DNA from 2 places in the Cellulomonas sp. PSBB021 genome. Region 2 is predicted to be linked to the other one. Evidence: riboswitches for the same ligand, from Rfam matches in the RefSeq annotation. Region 2 holds a riboswitch; the other holds the start of a gene.
What was found. A riboswitch is a leader RNA that binds a small molecule or an ion and turns the genes downstream of it on or off. The one in region 2 is predicted to bind S-adenosylmethionine.
Positions count from the first base shown of each region.

Region 1 (6,613 bases), 1.5 Mb from region 2:
GGTGCGGGCCGACTTCCCGCTGCTCGAGCGCACGCTGCGTGACGGCAAGCGGCTGGTCTACCTCGACTCGGGGGCCACGTCGCAGAAGCCCGACGTGGTCCTCGACGCCGAGCAGGACTTCTACCTGCAGCGCAACGCCGCGGTGCACCGCGGTGCGCACCAGCTCGCCGAGGAGGCGACCGAGGCGTTCGAGGACGCCCGGGCGCGCGTCGCGTCGTTCGTCGGGGTGTCGCCCGGCGAGCTCGTGTGGACGAGCAACGCGACCGCGGGCATCAACCTGGTCGCCTACGCGCTGTCGAACGCGACGGCGGGCCGCGGGGGAGCAGCGGCGCAGCGGTTCGCGCTGCGTCCCGGCGACGAGATCGTCGTCACCGAGGCCGAGCACCACGCGAACCTCGTGCCGTGGCAGGAGCTCGCGCTGCGCACGGGCGCGACTCTGCGGTGGATCGGCGTGGACGACGACGGGCGCCTGCGGACCGACGAGCTCTCGAGCGTCGTCACCGACCGCACGCGCGTGCTGGCCTTCACGCACGCGTCCAACGTGACCGGAGCGATCACCGACGTGCCCGCGTTCGTCGCCCGCGCCCGCGAGGTGGGCGCGCTCACGGTGCTCGACGCGTGCCAGTCCGTGCCGCACCTGCCGGTCGACCTGCACGAGCTCGGCGTCGACTTCGCCGCGTTCTCGGGGCACAAGATGCTCGCGCCGACCGGCGTCGGCGCGCTCTACGGGCGACGCGAGCTGCTCGAGGCGATGCCGCCGGTCACCACGGGCGGCTCGATGGTCGAGGTCGTCACGATGACCGAGACGACGTACGCCCCGCCGCCGCAGCGGTTCGAGGCCGGCACGCAGATGGTCTCGCAGGCCGTCGCGATGGGCGCGGCCGCGACCTACCTGTCCGACCTCGGGATGGACGCCGTCGCCGCGCACGAGCACCACCTGGCGGGCCTGCTGCTCGACGCGGTGGCCTCCGTGCCGGGGGTGCGGGTGATCGGCCCGACCGACACCGCAGACCGGCTCGCCGCGGTGTCGTTCGTCGTCGACGGCGTGCACGCGCACGACGTGGGGCAGGTGCTCGACGACGCCGGCGTCGCGGTGCGCGTCGGCCACCACTGCGCACAGCCGCTGCACCGCCGGTTCGGCGTGGCCGCCACGGCACGCGCGACCGCCGCGGTGTACACCACCGACGAGGAGATCGCCGTGTTCCGGGAAGCGCTCGCGGGGGTCCGGGCGTTCTTCGGACTGACGGACTGACGGACTGACGGACTGACGGACTGACGGACTGACGGCGCCCCCGGCGCCACGAGAAGGGCGACGTATGAGCAGCTCGATGGAGCAGCTGTACCAGCAGGTGATCCTGGACCACGCGAAGTTTCCGCACGGGCGAGGGCTGGGCGAGGCGGCCGACGGCGCCCGCTCGGCGCAGTCGCACCAGGTGAACCCCACGTGCGGCGACGAGGTGACCCTGCAGGTCGACGTGGACGACGCCGGTGTGGTCCGCGGGCTGCGCTGGGAGGGGCAGGGCTGCTCGATCTCGCAGGCCTCGGTCTCGGTGCTGCACGACCTGGTGCTCGACCAGCCGCTGGGCACCGTCGACACGCTCGCCGCGTCGTTCCGTGACCTCATGCAGTCCAGGGGGCAGGGGCTCGACGACGACGACGCCGAGGAGGCGCTCGGCGACGCCGCCGCCTTCACGGGCGTCGGCAAGTACTCCGCACGCGTGAAGTGCGCCCTGCTCGGCTGGGTCGCGCTGAACGACGCACTCATCAAGACCGGATCCCGGGAGGACGCATGACCACCCCCAGCACTGGCTCACCGACGACCGTCGCGGACGTCGAGGAGGCGATGCGCGACGTGATCGACCCCGAGCTCGGGATCAACGTCGTCGACCTCGGCCTCGTGTACGGGGTCGCGCTCGAGCAGAACACCGCGGTGATCGACATGACGCTCACGTCGGCGGCGTGCCCTCTCACGGACGTCATCGAGGACCAGTCCGCGCAGGCGCTCGACGGCATCGTCGACGGCTTCCGCATCAACTGGGTCTGGATGCCGCCGTGGGGCCCGGAGAAGATCACCGAGGACGGCCGTGAGCAGATGCGGGCCCTCGGCTTCAACATCTGACACACCTCGCACCCGGGCGGTGGACGGCGGACTCCTCGTCCACCGCCCGCGTTCGTGTGACGTCCCTTGCTCGTGCGAGCCGGGTCACGTTAGCGTTTCCCCAGGTCAAGAGCGATCAGCGAGACGCCCTCCGCGTGCTGGTCCGGCAACCGCGCAACCTCGCGCACGGTGCCCCGGAGGAAGACCGGCCCGGCGGCGACCGCCGCCGGGAAGTGCGAAGGGAGTACGCCCATGAGTGAGAAGTTCCTGCGCGCCGACGGTCTCGTCGAGCTGCGCCCCGCCCCCGCGGCGAGCCGGACCGGTGTCGACCTCGTCACCCGCGGGGAGCTGTGCACCGCGTGCCTGGTCGGCGACTGGGGTCTGTCGCTGCTGAGGGTCGCCAAGACGCTCTGCGACGACTGCACCTGGCTCGAGTCCGAGGTCTCGCGGCGGGCCGGAGCGGCACGCTCGCGTGCGGGTCGGACGGCCGGCGACGGGGTCGTGCAGCTCGCCGGGCTGTCCGACCCCGACGACGCGTCGTGGGCGCCGGTCCGCGCCGCGCTCCAGCTGCGCGACGCGCGCCTGACCGAGCTGCTCGACGACGCCGCGGCGTCGGGTATGGCGGTCGTCGAGCTGGACTCGGTGCGGGATCACGATCGCACCGTGCGAGCGGTCAGCCGGCAGGACGCTCTCCGGTCCGGTCTGCTCGACGACTCGGCGGAAGCACGAGTGCGTCTGTTCGCGGAGTGGCTGCGTCTGCTCGCTCCCGAGGACCACGCCGTGCGCGCCGACGTGCTGGCGGACGTCCCGGCGCTCGCGCACGCCCTGCGCGCGCACCAGGTGGGAGTGATGGCGGCCTCGGCCCGCGCTGACGTCGACCGGGTGGGCCGGGAGACGGCCCGAGCCCTCGCGACGGTGACGCGTGCGCCGCTCGCGCTGGGCGCCGTCGTGAGCCGTCTCGTTCGGGTCCGCCTGACCCGTTTCGCGCGCGCGGCCCGCGCGTAGCACCGACGCATCGCGTGGGTCCGGCTGACCTGCGTGGTGGGGGTCGCACTGGGCCGCGCCACGCAGGTCAGCCCGGCGCGGCGTGCGCTCAGCCCTTCTTCGACTTGGGGGCGCGCAGCCGGAGCCACCGCGCCTGACCCTCCTCCCGGAGCTCGACCTGCCCCTGGCGTGAGCGTACGAAGTCCGTGAACGTCGCGAAGCCGAGCGCAGCCTCGTTGTACCGGGGGTCGAGCCGCTTCATCTGCTGCTTGACCGCCGACGCCTGGCTCCAGCCGTCGGCGTCCTTCGCGACCAGCCCGAGTGCGCGTGCGAGCAGCCGCGTCGCGACCGGACCGCTGATCGGCTGTGACGATGTCTCGGGCTCGGTGCGCGCGGCCGTCGCCGTGCGCGGAGCGGTCGTCACGGGCGAGGCAGCGGTGTCGTCCGGGGCGCCCGTGACGACGGCGTCGTCGTCCTCTGCCTCGTCCGACTGCCGCACGGCCTCGTCGTAGTACTCGAACTCGTCGCACGCGGAGATCAGTGCCTTGCTGGTCCCGCCCGGCACGCCGACGCCGACGACCACGCGCCCGAGGCGCTTGCACCGCTGCGCGAGCGCGATGTAGTCGGAGTCGCCAGCCACGATCACGACGTGCGTGAGGTCGGTGAGACGGAACAGGTCCTCGAGCACGTCCACGGCGAGCCGGATGTCGGCGCCGTTCTTGGTACCGGACGCAGGGAAGAGCTGCGTGAGGTCGATCGCGCGGTCCACCAGCTGGCGCCGGTACGCCGCGTTGGCCGGCACCGACCAGTCGGCGTACGCGCGGGTCACGGCGAGCGTGCCGAACGACGACGCGTAGTCGAGGAGCGCGCTCACGTCAACCCGGGCGGCGTCGAGCCGAGGGGCGACGTCCTTACCGGCGTCACGCGCGTTGTCCTTGCGCCACGAGCCGTCACCGTGGAGCTGGTCGTAGCGGGAGATGACGATGTTGTCGAAGTCGAGATAGACGCCCACGCGGGCGGAGCTGTCGTCGGTGCTCATGCCCGGAGTCTGCCCGATGCGGGCGTCAGAGCGTGTCGGCGGCGAAGGTGTCGCACGCCGCGAGGTCGCGCTGCTGGTAGCCGGTGGTGAACCAGCGCTGGCGCTGCTCGCTCGAGCCGTGGGTCCACGAGTCGGGGTTCACGCCGCCGCCCGACTGCTGCTGGATGTGGTCGTCGCCCACGGCAGCGGCCGCGTCGATCGCCTGCGCGAGCTCGTCGGCGGTGATGGGCTTGAGGTAGGTGACACCGGTGTCGGGGTCCTCGGTGGTCGCGGCGTTGCCGGCCCACATGCCCGCATAGCAGTCGGCCTGGAGCTCGACGCGCACGGAGTCCGACCCGGCGCCCGACCCGCGGCGGTCGGAGGAGTCGAACACGCCGGTGACGTTCTGGACGTGGTGGCCGTACTCGTGCGCGTAGACGTACATCTCGGCGAGCGGCCCGCCCTTCGCGCCGAACTGGCTGGTCAGCAGGTCGAAGAAGCCCAGGTCGAGGTAGATCGTCCGGTCCCCGGGGCAGTAGAACGGCCCGGACGACGACGACGCGTCGCCGCACGCGGTCCGCACCGCGGACGTGAACTCCACGGCCTCCGGGATGTTCGCGTCCGCCTTGCGCAGGGTGGGCGTCCAGTACGTGTCGAGGGAGTCGAGGGTCGCGGACAGGCGGCACGCGCGGTCGGTGTTGGCCTGCTCGGCCGTGCAGGCACCGACGGTGCCGTCCTGACCGGGCTCGCCCCCGCCACCACCGAGGAGCGCGCCGGGGTCCACGTTGCCCCCGGACAGCAGCGTGATCGCGAGGATCACGAGCAACCCGAGACCGCCGACGCCGCCGCCGATCGCCATGCCACGCCCGCCGGCGGAGCGGCGCGACTGCACGCGTCCGCCGCCGAAGCTGCCACCCTCCTGGAACGTCACACCCGGGACGGTAGTCGGTGCACGGGCACCGCGCGATTCAGCCCTCGCCGATCCCGCGCGCGGCGAGCGCCTCGCCCGTCGCGCGTGCGTGGCCGACCATGCGCACCGCGGCCGGCACGACGAGCGCGCGCGGCGAGCGGGCGAGCCCGCGCGCCCGTGCGGCGTCGCGGGACTCGTGCGCGGCGTGCAGCAGGACGGGGACGGAGCGCAGCATGAGGCTCACCGCGAGCGCGACGGTCTGCGGGGGGAGGCCGACGTGCCGCAGCGGCCCGGCGGCACGGCGCAGCGCGTCGAGCAGGTCGTCGGCGCGCGTGGTCGCGGTGACGACGGTGGCGAGCAGGACGAGCGCGACGAGGTCGGCGGCGGTCTCGACGCCCGACGCCCAGCCGCGTGACCATGCCTGGTACCCGCCGACCAGGAGCGCGACGGCGCCGACGCGCACGAGGCCGCTGCGCGTGCGGTGCCACGAGAGTCTCGCGACGGCGTGGCTGGCGGCGGCGACGGCGAGCGCGACGAGCGCCGACGCGGCTCCGCGGACGACGAGGACGACGACGCCGGCCAGTGCGAGCGCCGCGAGCTTGCGGAGCGCGGGCGCCCGGTGCAGCACCGAGGTGCCCGGCTGGTGCATCCCGAGCGGGCCGGACCAGACGGGCCGCAGCGGCGTGCCGGGGCGGGTCACGGGACGTCGCCGGCGCGCACGGGGGACGACGCCATGAGGTCCCGGTACGCGGCGACGGCGGCGGACGGCTCGCCGTCGTGGACCACCCGGCCGTCGTCGACGACGAGGACGCGCTCGGCGTGCTGCGCGGCGTCCAGGTCGTGCGTGACGACCACGACCTGCTGCGGCAGGTCGGCGAGCAGGTCGTCGACCACCGCGCGCCAGCGCAGGTCGAGCAGCGTCGTCGGCTCGTCGCAGACCAGCACGTCGGGGTCGGTCGCGAGCACGGACGTGAGCGCGAGGAGCTGGCGCTGCCCGCCGGACAGCGCGTGCACGGGCAGGTCGGCGCGGTCCGCGAGCCCGACGCGCGCGAGTGCCGCCCGGGCCCGGGCCTCGCGCTCGCGCGCGTCGGGCACGCTGCGCCGCAGCGACAGCGCGACGTCCTCGACGGGGGTGGGCATGACGAGCTGCGCGTCGGGGTCGGTGAACACGAAGCCGACGCGCCGCCGGACGGCCGGTCCGTCGGTACGCGTGTCGAGCCCGTCGACGCGCACGGTCCCGGACGACGGCAGCACGAGCCCGTTGAGCAGGCGTGCGAGCGTCGACTTGCCGGAGCCGTTCGCGCCGACGACCGCCACGCGCCGTTCGGTGAGACGCAGCGTGACCGGGCCGAGCAGGCGCGTCACGGTGTCCGGGCCGCCCGAGGGGTCGGGCGTCCAGGCCGTGACGAGCGCCTCGCTCAGCTCGATCATCAGCGGCGCCGGCGCAGCAGGTCCGGGTAGGCGGCGAACACCGCGAGCGCGACCGCGGCCGCGAGGAGGGTCTTCACGGTGTCCCCGGGGAAGAACACGGCGCCCGCCGCGAAGGCCTCACCGGCCGTGAGGTCGGTGCGCAGCACGATGCCCGCGATGCCCAGCGGGTGGA
Region 1 is NZ_CP021430.1:833,582-840,194, forward strand. It holds gene CBP52_RS03755 (SufS family cysteine desulfurase) at 1-1,252, shown strand, start outside; gene sufU (Fe-S cluster assembly sulfur transfer protein SufU) at 1,317-1,793, shown strand; gene CBP52_RS03765 (metal-sulfur cluster assembly factor) at 1,790-2,119, shown strand; SAM riboswitch class IV at 2,223-2,340, shown strand; gene CBP52_RS03770 (hypothetical protein) at 2,351-3,103, shown strand; gene CBP52_RS03775 (NYN domain-containing protein) at 3,192-4,121, opposite strand; gene CBP52_RS03780 (neutral zinc metallopeptidase) at 4,147-5,031, opposite strand; gene CBP52_RS03785 (energy-coupling factor transporter transmembrane component T) at 5,069-5,710, opposite strand; gene CBP52_RS03790 (energy-coupling factor ABC transporter ATP-binding protein) at 5,707-6,441, opposite strand; gene CBP52_RS18125 (biotin transporter BioY) at 6,441-6,613, opposite strand, start outside.
Region 1: it holds a riboswitch for S-adenosylmethionine, as region 2 does, so the genes downstream of both, CBP52_RS03770 (hypothetical protein) here and CBP52_RS10770 (NADPH-dependent FMN reductase) in region 2, are expected to answer to the same signal.

Region 2 (6,613 bases):
AGGCGCCGACCAGGGCGAGGACCAGCGCGGCGAGCGTGACGGCGCTCGTGCGTCGGGTCGCTGCGGTGGGCACGCGCCGAACCTAGCGCGCGCATGCCGGAGCCCGGCGGGCCGAGCGTGCGGCTCGTGCCCGCCGGGCCCGCGCCCGGCCGCTCAGGGGGAGGGGGTGCGGCCGGACGTCGGCGCCGACGGGCCGGGGCCCGCACCCGGAGGCGCGGTCACCGGCCCGTCGGTCGCGTCAGCGACGGTGCGCGGGGCGGTACCCCTTGCGGGCGCGGACGGCGAGGAGTCCCGCACCGGCGGCGAGTGCGCCGAGCCCGGCGGCGAGGCCGGGGACGAGCGAGTCGGAACCCGTGCTCGCGAGCGGCGGGGTGTCGTCGGGGTTCTCGTCGGCGAGCACCGCGGACGGGTAGCTCGGCGTCGGGCTCGGTCCGGCGACGACGACCTCCTCGTCGTCACCCGGCGCGACGGGGCTCGACAGCGAGGGGACCGGGGTCGGGGTGACGTCGTCCGACGGCGGGGTCGACTCGCCGGGCGTGGGGGCCGGCGTCGTCTCGTCCGCGGTGGGCGTCGGCGTCGGCGCCTCGACCGAGGGCTCCGGGCTGGGCAGCGGCTCCTCGACGGGCGGGAGCGGCGGGACGGTCGGGCCCGGGGTGGGCTCCTCGACCGGCGGCGTCGGCGTCACGGTCGGCTTCGGCGTCGGGGTCGGACGCGGCGGGTAGGTCGGGTACGACGTCGGCTGCGGCGAGGGGGACGGCTGCGGCGGGGAGCTCGGCTGCGGGGTGGGGCGGCACGTCGTCGAGCAGACCGGCTTCTGGCCGCCCTCACCGAAGTGCTCCTCGTACTTGCTCACCTGGACCCAGGTGATGCAGGAGTTCGCGGGGATGCCGACCGTGTCCCAGCGCACCGCGCTCTTGCCGATCAGGCCGCCGGTCGAGCGCGTGCCCTCGATGTGCAGGTTGGCCGAGCCGGTGCGTCCGTGGTGCGTGTACTGCACGTTCACGTGGTCGTGGTTCGCGAACGTGTCGCCCGGTGCCAGCGTCAGGCCCTCGGCGGTCACGGCGTAGGGCACGGGGCCGTCCGACGTGCCCGCCCACGCGCCCGATGACGACGCGACGAGGAGCAGACCGGTGACGATCGGGAGGGCTGTGGCGGCAGCGGCACGGGGGAGCATCGGACCTCGGCTCGGGAGAGTGCGTCGAAAACGGTCGAATCGGACATCCGACCAAGCCGAGACAGTAGGGGTGATCAGGCATAACGCACAATTCCCCCATCGGCGTGTCGCGCGCGGCGCGCCGGGGTGTGCGCACGTGTCACCCGTTGAGCGCACGCCGGGCTCGCCCGTCCGGGCGAGCGTCACCTGGACGCACGTCCGACGAGCCTGCGCCGCGCGGGGCCGGGAGGGCTCCGCGCCGGGGAGTGGACGCGCGTCGGACGGCCCCGTGGGCGTCGGTATCCTGTCGCCGTCCGCCGACGACGGCCGTGTCCCCGCGGGCCGGCCGGCACGGCCCGGAACTCGCCCAAGGGAACCGATGACCTCCGCACCCGCGCGCAGCGACCAGCACTACGACACCGTCGAGGACGCCGCGGCGACTCCCGACCTCGCCCAGCCCTACGCCGAGCTCGGTCTCAAGCCCGACGAGTACCAGCGCATCCGCGACATCCTCGGCCGCCGGCCCACCGCCGCCGAGCTCGCGATGTACTCCGTCATGTGGTCCGAGCACTGCTCGTACAAGTCCTCCAAGACGCACCTGCGCCAGTTCGGCGACAAGACCACCCCGGCGATGAAGGAGCACCTGCTCGTCGGCATCGGTGAGAACGCGGGCGTCGTCGACATCGGCGACGGCTGGGCCGTGACGTTCAAGGTCGAGTCCCACAACCACCCGTCGTACGTCGAGCCGTACCAGGGCGCGGCCACGGGCGTCGGTGGCATCGTGCGCGACATCATCTCCATGGGTGCCCGCCCCGTCGCCGTGATGGACCAGCTGCGGTTCGGTGCGGTCGACCACCCGGACACGGCCCGCGTCGTGCACGGCGTGGTCGCGGGCGTCGGCGGCTACGGCAACTCGCTCGGCCTGCCGAACATCGGCGGCGAGCTCGTGTTCGACGCCTCGTACCAGGGCAACCCGCTCGTCAACGCCCTGTGCCTGGGCGTGCTGCGGCACGAGGACATCCACCTCGCGAACGCGTCCGGCGCGGGTAACAAGGTCGTCCTGTTCGGCGCGCGCACGGGTGGCGACGGCATCGGCGGGGCCTCGATCCTCGCGAGCGAGACGTTCGACGACACCAAGCCGTCCAAGCGGCCGTCGGTGCAGGTCGGCGACCCGTTCATGGAGAAGGTGCTCATCGAGTGCTGCCTCGAGCTGTACGCCGCACGCGTCGTCGAGGGCATCCAGGACCTGGGCGCGGCCGGCATCTCGTGCGCGACGAGCGAGCTCGCCTCGAACGGCGACGGCGGCATGCACGTCGACCTCGAGAACGTCCTGCTGCGCGACCCCACCCTGACGGCCGGCGAGATCCTGATGTCGGAGTCGCAGGAGCGCATGATGGCGGTCGTCACCCCCGCCAAGCTCGAGGAGTTCCTCGCGATCACGCGCAAGTGGGACGTCGAGACCGCGATCATCGGCGAGGTCACCGGCTCGGGCCGGCTCACGATCGACCACCACGGGCACCGCATCGTCGACGTCGACCCCAAGACGGTCGCGCACGACGGCCCGGTCTACGACCGCCCGTACGCGCGTCCCGCGTGGCAGGACGGGCTGAACGCCGACACGTCCGCGTCGCTCGCGCGTCCGACGAGCCCCGACGAGCTGCGCGCGACCGCGCTGCGCCTGCTCGGCTCGCCGAACCTCGCGTCCAAGGAGTGGGTCACCAAGCAGTACGACCGCTTCGTGCAGGGCAACACCGCCCTCGCGCAGCCCGACGACTCGGGCGTGGTCCGGGTCGACGAGGAGAGCGGCCTGGGTGTCGCGCTCGCGACCGACGCGAACGGCCGCTACGGCAAGCTCGACCCGTACACGGGTGCGCAGCTCGCGCTCGCGGAGGCGTACCGCAACGTCGCGACGACGGGCGCGCGCCCGCTCGCGGTGACCGACTGCCTCAACTTCGGCAGCCCCGAGCACCCCGGCTCGATGTGGCAGCTCGTCGAGGCGATCCGCGGCCTGGCCGACGCGTGCCAGACGCTCGAGGTCCCCGTCACGGGCGGCAACGTCTCGCTCTACAACGGCACGGGCGAGCCCGGGAAGATCGACTCGGCCATCCACCCGACGCCCGTCGTCGGTGTGCTGGGCGTGCTCGACGACGTCGCGTCCGCGGTGCCGTCCGGCTGGACCGCGCCGGGCGTCTCGGTCTACCTGCTCGGCACCACGCGCGCCGAGCTCGACGGGTCCGCGTGGGCGGACGTCGAGCACGGTCATCTGGGCGGCGTGCCGCCGCGGGTCGACCTGGCCGCCGAGCGTGCGCTGGCCGCGGTGCTGCAGCACGCCGCGCGCGACGGCCTCGTCGACGCGGCGCACGACCTGTCCGAGGGCGGCCTGGTCCAGGCGCTCCTCGAGTCGTCGCTGCGGTTCGGCGTGGGTGTGCGCGTGTCCCTCGACGCGCTGTGCGAGCGGGACGGCCTCACGCCGTTCGAGGCGCTGTTCTCCGAGTCCACGGCACGCGCGCTCGTCGCGGTGCCGCGCTCGGAGGAGGTGCGCTTCGCGGACCTGTGCGTCGCGCGCGGCGTCCCCGCGCTCAAGCTCGGTCAGACCGCGGACGTCGCGTCCGACGACGAGGAGGCCGGTCCGGCCGTCGAGGTCGAGGGCCTGTTCGCGATCCCGCTGGCCGAGGCCCGCGAGGTGTTCGAGGCCACCCTCCCGCGCCACTTCGGCTGACCCCGCACCACCCCGGAGCCCCCGCACCCATCCGGCGCGGGGGCTTCGTCGTCCCCGACACCCAGCCCCCCGCACCCGACACCCGATACCCGACCGCCCCACCCCGCCGACCTCGCGCTTCCTCCGGCTCGGCCCCTCCAGAGCCGGAGCAACGACGGGGTCAGCGGAGGGGGCCTCGGTTGAGACCGCGCTTGCTCCGGCTCAGCTCCTTCGGACCCGGAGGAACCGCGGGGTCGGCGGGCGGGGGCGTGGGCGAGGTGGGGCAGCGGGGGCTCACACGGGGAACGAGATGGTCCAGATCGTGGGATCGGGATGAGTGGTCGTTGACACCGGCTCCCCGGCCGGCAGCGCGGTCCAGCCGCCGGCCGCGAACCGGTCGATGCCGCTCGTCGCGAACCTGGCCGAGACGTCGTCCTGGTGGTCGGCGAGGAAGCTGAGGGCGAGGGTCGTCGCACGCGAGACCGCGGGCCACGAGGACGACGAGGACGCGAGCGAGAACGCGAGCAGCGGCGGCTCGGCGGAGACCGAGATGACGGACGTCGCGGTGAACCCGACGGGTCGGCCGTCCGCGTCGCGCAGCGTCACGACGACGACGCCCGCGGGGTGGCCGCGGAACACGGCCTTGTACTCGTCGGGTGACAGGCGCGACTCGTGCGGCGCGTCGGTGTGCGGGCGGGCGACCGGCTCGGCGGTCATCGGGCTGCCTCCGCGAGGTCGAGGTCCGCGGCCGGCTGACCGACGGCGCGGCGCAGCGCGCCGCCGCCGCGCGCGAGCCAGGCTGCCACGGCGCGGTCGAGGCCGGTCGGGTCGGCGAGGTCGGCCTCGGTGACCGTGAGGGCGCGGGTCGGGACGACCGCGCCGAGCTCGACGAGCACGGGCCGCAGGTGGACCTCGCCGACGAGCGCGTGCGCCGGGTTGCCGGACACGACGAGGGGCACGACGACGACGCCGGCGAGCCCGTCAGGCCCGTACAGGTCGAGGAACGACTTCAGCAGGCCCGTGTAGGAGGCCTTGTGGACCGGGGTCGCGATCACCGCGACATCGGAGTCCGCCAGCGCGCCGAGCGCGGCGTCGACCTGGGGTCGCTGCCCGGCGAAGAGCTCGCCGGCGACGGTCACCAGGTCGACCGTGGTGGTGACCGTCCCGCCGACGTGGGCGGCGACGGCAAGCGCCGCGGCCCGGGCGGCCGCCAGGGTGCGCGATCCCTCGCGCGGGTTGCCCGCGACCACCACGACGGTGGGCTCGGGGTGGGTGTCAGGTGCGTGCGTGCTCATGGTCCCTCGCAATCGTTCCGTCACGTTTGCCGGCCCGTGGGCCGGCCAGGTCGTCCCCCGGAGCACCCCGCGCGTGACCGGGGTTGCCGACCAGCGAGCCGGGGCTTGGCGCTGGTTCTCGTGACCTCGGGAGGGGTATAGCAGCGGGTGCGAAAAGGGATACCAGATTGGTCGGAAATCTCGTCTGGTGGACGTCGCGGGGCCCCGCGCGCCAGCGGCACGCCGACCGCGGGGCGACGAGCGCCGCGCCGCGCAGCGACCCGCGGATGTCCACGGGTCGGGAGTCCTGCGCCCGACTGCCGGACGGCGTCTAGCCTGGGGCGTCCTCACATCCAGGCCACGCGGAGCAGAGCGGAGCCGAAAGACATGCAGGTGCAGCTGGAGCGTGCCCTCGAGCAGGTGCTCGCGCGCAACGCCGGGGAGCACGAGTTCCACCAGGCCCTCCACGAGGTGTTCGACAGCCTCGGGCCGGTGCTCGACCGCCACCCCGAGTACGTCGACGCCGCCGTCCTCGAGCGGCTGTGCGAGCCCGAACGGCAGATCATCTTCCGTGTCCCCTGGGTCGACGACTCGGGGACCGTGCAGATCAACCGGGGCTTCCGCGTCGAGTTCAACTCCGCACTCGGCCCGTACAAGGGCGGCCTGCGGTTCCACCCCTCGGTGTACCTCGGGATCGTGAAGTTCCTGGGCTTCGAGCAGGTCTTCAAGAACGCGCTGACGGGCATGCCGATCGGCGGCGGCAAGGGCGGCTCGGACTTCGACCCGCGCGGCAAGTCCGACGGCGAGGTCATGCGCTTCTGCCAGTCGTTCATGACGGAGCTGTACCGCCACATCGGCGAGTACACGGACGTGCCGGCCGGTGACATCGGCGTCGGCGGCCGTGAGATCGGCTACCTGTTCGGGCAGTACAAGCGCATCACCAACCGCTACGAGTCGGGGGTGCTCACGGGCAAGGGCCTCACCTGGGGCGGCTCGCTCGTCCGCAAGGAGGCGACCGGCTACGGCACGGTGCTCTTCGCGGAGAGCATGCTCCGGACGATCGGTGAGTCCTTCGACGGGCAGCGCGTGGTCGTCTCCGGTGCGGGCAACGTCGCGCTGTACGCGATCGAGAAGGCCCAGCAGCTGGGCGCGCACGTGGTCGGGTGCTCGGACTCGTCGGGCTACGTGCTCGACGAGAAGGGCATCGACCTGGACCTGCTGCGGCAGGTGCGCGAGGTCGAGCGCGGGCGCGTCTCGGTGTACGCCGAGCGTCGCGGCGCCGTGTACGTCCCGGGCCGCCGCGTCTGGGAGGTCGGTGCGCAGGTCGCGCTGCCGTGCGCCACGCAGAACGAGCTCGACGAGGACGACGCGCGCGCGCTCGTCGGCTCCGGCGTCAAGGTCGTCGCCGAGGGCGCGAACATGCCCACGACGCCCAAGGCGATCACGCTGCTGACCGAGTCGGGCGTGCTGTACGCGCCCGGCAAGGCC
Region 2 is NZ_CP021430.1:2,355,993-2,362,605, reverse strand. It holds gene CBP52_RS10790 (DUF2599 domain-containing protein) at 1-73, opposite strand, end outside; gene CBP52_RS10785 (LPXTG cell wall anchor domain-containing protein) at 239-1,174, opposite strand; gene purL (phosphoribosylformylglycinamidine synthase subunit PurL) at 1,533-3,872, shown strand; gene CBP52_RS10775 (flavin reductase family protein) at 4,146-4,568, opposite strand; gene CBP52_RS10770 (NADPH-dependent FMN reductase) at 4,565-5,146, opposite strand; SAM riboswitch class IV at 5,164-5,272, opposite strand; gene gdhA (NADP-specific glutamate dehydrogenase) at 5,513-6,613, shown strand, end outside.